2 regions of the Planococcus faecalis genome follow, and region 2 is predicted to be linked to the other one. Evidence: predicted binding sites of a transcription regulator. Region 2 holds the regulator's gene; the other holds the start of a gene.
The links. The regulator NrdR, encoded in region 2, represses ribonucleotide reductase genes. The targets are predictions, from matches to a motif close to AACACNATATATNGTGTT.
Positions count from the first base shown of each region.

Region 1 (3,429 bases), 210 kb from region 2:
GCGCAACCGTCAACAGATGTGAATTACGGATACCTTTTTCAAGAATTGCTTCGCGAACATGTTCTGGCATACCTTGCATAAAGCCAGTTTCAGTAAATGCTTTGCGAAGTGCCACTGTCTCTTCGTCCGTCTTACCAACTAGGAAGGGGAAACTACCGCGTTCTGCTGCTAAGTTTGTCGATACTTCATATGCTGCTGTAGCAATAGTTTCGAAGATTTCATCAACAAGTTTATTGCCTTCTGGTGATCCGTATTCTTTATCGCAATAAATTAGCAAATCTGCTAATCCCATAACGCCAAGACCTACACGGCGCTCACCAAGTGCTTGTACTCGGTTTTCTTCGAGGAAGTATGGCGTTGCGTCAATAACATTATCTTGCATGCGGACACCGACGCGAACTGTTTCTTTCAAGCTTTCAAAATCAACCATTTTCGTTTTTGGATCTGCAAATTGCGCCAAATTAACCGCAGCCAAGTTACAAACCGAATAAGGTGCTAACGGCTGTTCCCCACAAGGGTTTGTCGCAACAACTTTTTGACCGTATGCTGCAGCATTGGTTTTTTCATTGGCATTATCAATAAAGAAGATACCTGGTTCAGCTGAATATGTCGCACAAATATTGATCAAGTTCCATAGCTCACGAGCTTTCATCGTACGGTAAACGCGGACACCATGCCCCATACTTTCCCATTCACGAACGTCGCCCACTTCTTGCCATTTCTCATTATAAATCGCCATTTCTTCTTTTGAGTACGACTCGACTGCTGGGAAACGCAAATCAAAATCTGCATCATTTTCGACAGCTGTCATGAAATCACTCGTTAGCGTAACGGAAATATTTGCACCGGTTAAGAATTCTTCATTATGAACAGAGTACGTTCCACCGTCACGTAACTTCGTGTCAGCATCACGCATGATTTTTTCATTAAATCCGCCCATGCCAGGAATTGTGCGGTAGTTCAAAATTCCTTGGAACATCGCTTCTTCTTGGGCTGTTAACGGTTTGAATTTCAATTTATCATGAGCCAGTTTTTTAATCGTCTCATCTTGCGTGTTTTCGATCAAATAACGCAAAATACGAGGGTTTTGCATTTTTGAAATGATAAATTCCGCAATATCTGGATGCCAGTCTGCAAGCATAATCATTTGCGCACCGCGACGTGATCCACCTTGTTCAACAAGATGTGTTAATTTCGCGATATCATCTAACCAAGATACAGAACCTGATGATTTGCCGTTAACTCCACGTGCTAATGTATTCCGTGGACGAAGAGTCGAACCGTTCGTACCAACACCGCCACCGCGGCTCATAATTTCCATCACTTGTTTACGGTGATCCGAAATACCTTCGCGTGAATCCGCAACAAACGGCATTACGTAACAATTGAAATACGTTACATCTGTATCCGCTCCTGCTCCGTAAAGAACACGTCCAGCTGGAATGAATTTCAAGCTAACCAATTGCTGATAAAATTTCTCAAACCATTCTTGACGTTTTTCAGAAGTTGTTTCTACTGAGGCAAGGCCTGTTGCATTGCGTTTCGCAATTTGCTCGTAGTACACTTCCATTGGCTTTTCAATCACGTCGATCGGACGATTGACAATGCCTGCTACTTGTTCTTCTGGATTGTCGATTGCACTTCTGTAATCTTCCTCAATCCAAACTTTCGCTTTGTTCGTAGTTTTATCGATCGAAACGATGTAACCTAGCCCACGAGCTGGGAATTTCGGATCTTCTTTAACAGTTAATACAACAAAATCTCCCGCTTTGAGCGTTTTTTTCTCTGTATCTTTGAAAGAGTAACGATCAATCATAACAAGACGCGAGACACCTTTGTGCGTTAACTTCATATCTGAAGTGATGGCATGTACTTGCGGAAAGGTTTTGATATCTTCGTTTAAAGCTGATGCATTTAATGAATACTGGGATTGTTGTGTGGCGGAAACCATTTGACAATTCCTCCTTTATGTTATATGGAGTCGGATACTATATATAGTATTACTTCGATTCCCATCATACTACATGTTGAAACTCATTTTCAATAACAAGTTTTTTTTATAGAATTCTGTTAGTTTATAAAGCTATATTTACCAAGGTTTCGAGCTTTTAAATTCGGTAAAATGAGCCAAAAGACCTCACACTCGGAAATTCCACTCGTGATTCGCGTATTTTTTTTCCTCTAAAGCCTTGACTTCTGCTAATTGTTGCTCAGTCAACACATAGGGCTCTAAATCGATAAACAAAGCTTGCTCAAACCCTTTTTTAAAGGCAGCAATGCATTCTTCAGCAGTTGCTGGCGTTTTTCGTAGTGAATTAATCGACACTGCTTTTTCAGGTATCTTCATGCGCATGCGCTCTTTTGCTTCTTCACTCGGAAATTTGAAAACAGATAACAGTTTCTCGGTATCCAAATCAATTAAAATCGCACCATGCTGTAGAATAACACCTTTTTGACGTGTTTGTGCACTTCCTGCCACTTTTTTACCTTCGACGACCATCTCATACCAGCTCGGCGTATCAAAACAAACTGCAGATTTTGGTTTTTTTAAGTCAGCGCGCTTTTCAGCTGTATCCGGTACCGAAAAATAAGCATCGAGCCCCAAGTTTTTAAAGCCTTCCAATAACCCTTCGCTCAGTACACGATAAGCTTCTGTAACAGTTTCTGGCATCTGTGGATAATCTTCGCTGACGATGATACTGTATGTAAGTTCATGTTCATGAAGTACACCTCTGCCCCCTGTTGGACGACGCACAAAACCAAGTCCTAATCGATTAACAACATCCATATCAATTTCCTTTTCTACTTTTTGAAAGTAACCAATTGAAAGAGCTGCCGGTTGCCAACCATAAAAACGAATGATCGGCGGAATAAGCCCTTCACTATGCCAAGTCAGCAAGGATTCATCGAGCGCCATATTAAAAGAAGGGGTGCCCGCACCTGAATTTATAAAAACCCATTTCGGATAATTCACAAGATCGCCTCCTATTTCCGATAATTAGTGTAACATTGGCATTGAATATCCGTCATCTCTTCTCTTATAATAAAAGAAGAGTAGAAAGGGGCAAGACCATTGGAATTTTTGTATATTACGATCGCAATACTGTTAGCCATCATCATTTACGCGGTGATTACTTATTTTCGCATTAAAAAAACTGTCACTAACTTGACACAGGAACAGTTTATTGAAGGCTACCGCAAAGCTCAATTAATCGACGTGCGCGAGCCAAAGGATTTTGCAGCAGGTCATATCCTTGGAGCTCGCAATATTCCGCAATCACAATTGCGCCAGCGTTATAAGGAAATTCGCGAAGACAAGCCGGTCTACTTATACGACCAGAACGGAGCTCGCAGCGGACGAGTCGCCATTTTCCTAAAGAAAAAAGGCTATAACCAATTGTTCCAATTGCAAGGCGGATTCAAACAATG
Region 1 is NZ_CP019401.1:1,573,043-1,576,471, reverse strand. It holds gene AJGP001_RS07875 (vitamin B12-dependent ribonucleotide reductase) at 1-1,951, opposite strand, end outside; gene AJGP001_RS07870 (lipoate--protein ligase family protein) at 2,138-2,917, opposite strand; gene AJGP001_RS07865 (rhodanese-like domain-containing protein) at 3,074-3,429, shown strand, end outside.
Region 1: the regulator NrdR is predicted to act here: its motif matches at 1,985-2,002, upstream of AJGP001_RS07875 (vitamin B12-dependent ribonucleotide reductase).

Region 2 (3,429 bases):
TGCTTTAGCAACAGGTATATCGTCTTTTTTATGGAACCATTCCGGCAATCGTTCTTCACGCAGCGGCTTTTGATTGCCTGTGAATGGTTTGGCGATAGTCGTTAGCGAGCCTTCAGACTTCCACTTCATATACTGCGTGTGCTCGACACGGGCAATTTCCATTGCATCTTTTGCGGTTGTAATATTCTTGCGTAGCCAGTGCGAAGCGATTTTCTCCACATATGCTTTGGTTAGCTTCATATCGGTTCGTAGCAACACATAGTGAAGCAATACATTTACAACCGCTGTCTCCATCTTGTGAAAAGTGACTAATTGGTTTGCTAGTTCCACATCTGCCGGCAACGGTTCGTGGCCATCCGCAATATCTCTCAGTACTTGGATAGGAGCTGCAGTCTCTAAATAAACCAATAACTCATCTTCTTTTGTTTTTGACGTTTCATCTGTTGCTTCAACAGGTTCTGTTGCTTTATGTACAGGAACCAGTTGCGGCGCTGTAGTGGATACTTTCATTTTGTAATGCTCGGTTGCTGCTTTTTTTAAAAGATCAGTCGTCAATTTATAATTGTCATCAATCGCCATTAAGACAACTATTTGCATTTCAAGCGGGTCCCAACTATACAAAAAAGCCAATTTGGCAATATAGGCTTTTATGCTGCCCGTTAATACACGTTTGGGGACTAATTGCTCGGAAAGCCCTTGTTGCAATAAACCAAAGTCAAAATCTGATTCTGTGCTGTATCCCCCATTTTTTCGTTCTTGTAAATCTTTTTTCTTAGCGGGATAGCCTGCTTTAGCATGAACTGGTTGAAAAATATCGGTAAAGGTTCTCGACACTTCTTCGTAATCAGTCGGAATCTCCGTTTCGATGGCAAAACGTTTGCGAACTTTTCGGTAAGACGTTTCACCAATTTTGCTAAATAAAAACATAGACAATAACGGATCCATAAAAAACGTTTTTGGATCGAGTGGCGGACACAGCTCATAGATGAAAGAACGCTCACTGCTTTGATTTTTATACGTTCTAAGCAATCCAATTGCTTCCAACTGGATTCTAGCGTCAAATATTTTCGAAATAGAATTCCCCAACATATTCATCAATGTATAATGACTCGACTCTTCACTAGTCACTTCTCCTTCAGCCCATAAAGTTAAATACAATGCAATGGCTTCCGCACCAATCATAGGTTGATAGAGCAATGTTAGAAGTTGCCGATCATAATTTGAAAACGGATAAGGTAAGCGAATTCGAAATGGATCAGCAGGCTGCAACTCTTTATAATATGCAGTCATAAGTCACCGCCTTAATCGATTTTCTTGTCTTCCGGAGTTTTATTTAGCAAATCCTTGAGTTCATCAATAAAAACAGTGATGTCTTTAAATTGGCGATACACTGAAGCAAAGCGAACATATGCTACTTCGTCGATTGTTGCTAGTCGATTCATGACCAATTCTCCGACTTCTTCAGATTTTACTTCTGGGTTACCCGCACGGCGAAGGTCTTTCTCAATCGTAAAGACAACTTCTTCTAACACTTCTAGAGATACCGGCCGTTTTTCACATGCGCGAATAACGCCACGCAAAACTTTTTCACGGCTGAACTCTTCACGTGAGCCATCTTTTTTGACAACAATCAGTGGCATTTCTTCCACTTTTTCAAATGTCGTAAAGCGATAACCGCAAGACTCACATTCTCTTCGCCTCCTGATGGATTTCATTTCGTCTATTGGCCGCGAATCGACAACACGTGTGCCGTTATGTTGGCAAGCTGGACATTTCATTTTTACATCTCCCTAACTTCTCTATCTCGTGTATCTAGTATAACAAAAAATCATTGAAAAAATAGAAAAAGCAGAGGATTTCATCCTCTGCTCACGTGTTTTTGGTTAAATGGATTATGCTGTTACTGAAACTTTGGATTTCTCAACACTTACTGGTCCCATACCGCGTGGTATTTCTACAAGCTCGCGTGATGTTGAACCTAGTGCGTCTGCGATATATTCCGCTGCAATAGTCGGATCTAAATCGCCGCAAGTGTAAACATCTACACTCGCATAGCCGTGTTCTGGAAAACTGTGAATCGTTAAGTGAGATTCTGAGATAATCACAACTCCGCTAACACCTTGTGGTGCGAATTTATGAAAAGCTACCTCTCTTACTTCAGCTCCAGATTTGAGTGCTGCATCAACAAAAGTTTGTTCGATAAAATCCATATCGTTTAATTTGTCAAAATCACACTGCCAAAGTTCTGCAATTACGTGACGTCCCATTGTTTCCATGGTTCGTTTTCCCCCTTTGATATCATTTTGGTTTTTGCGCAAAATATTCAAAGTTGACTACCACGGGGGAAAGTTAGTCCAAAGAGGTCCTAACCCTTTAAGCAGTCATGTGAATAAAAAATCTTACGCTCCTAATTCCGAATACACGATGGAAAGTCAGAAGTGGTAGTCATTTTTCAACTACGATTCATAGTATAAAACGTATTTATCGCAAATGCAATAACAATATCTTATTGATTCAGAATTTTTACGATCATATGGACAGAGAAAAACCCTGTTTCTCTTTTTAAAAAACTAGAGAACAGGGCATTCAGACTTATTTAGAAACAAGAACCATGGCATTGGCAACTTTTTTAGTCAAATCGATTACACGTGCTGAATAGCCCCACTCGTTATCGTACCATGCCAAAACTTTTACTTTGCGATCGCCAATAACCATCGTTGATAATCCATCAACAATTGCCGAATCTGAATTGCTATTAAAATCAACAGAAACCAATGGTTCCATCGTCAAGCTCAAAATTCCTTCTAAGCTATTTTCAGAAGCTTCCTTGAAAGCTCTATTAACTTCTTCAATTGTCACTGCTGTGTTCAAGTCAACAACTAAATCGACTAAGGATACATTTGGAGTTGGCACTCGTAATGCCATACCATGAAGTTTCCCTTCCATCTCAGGCAACACTAATGATAGCGCTTTCGCAGCACCCGTAGAAGTTGGAATAATGGATTGTGCACAGGCACGCGCGCGCCGAAGATCTTTGTGCGGATTATCTAAGTTCTGCTGGTCGTTTGTGTAAGAATGGATGGTCGTCATCAAGCCATTTTCAATTCCAAATGTATCATTCAGCACTTTTACAACAGGTGCTAGACAATTGGTCGTACAGCTAGCGTTGGAAATGATATCATGCTTATCAATGTCTAGTTTATCATCATTAACTCCCATAACGATTGTGATATCTTCTTTTTTTCCAGGCGCTGTCAAAATCACTTTTTTAGCTCCTGCTTCTAAATGCAGCGCTGCTTTTTCACGTGAATTGAATTTCCCAGTTGCTTCGATGACGATATCAATGCCCATTTCTTTCCATGGCAAATTCAGTGGATCGCGCTCACTTACCAATTGAACCCGTTTTCCATTGACAATTAAAGCATCTTC
Region 2 is NZ_CP019401.1:1,358,845-1,362,273, reverse strand. It holds gene AJGP001_RS06790 (replication initiation and membrane attachment family protein) at 1-1,290, opposite strand, end outside; gene nrdR (transcriptional regulator NrdR) at 1,302-1,778, opposite strand; gene speD (adenosylmethionine decarboxylase) at 1,893-2,276, opposite strand; gene AJGP001_RS06775 (glyceraldehyde-3-phosphate dehydrogenase) at 2,593-3,429, opposite strand, start outside.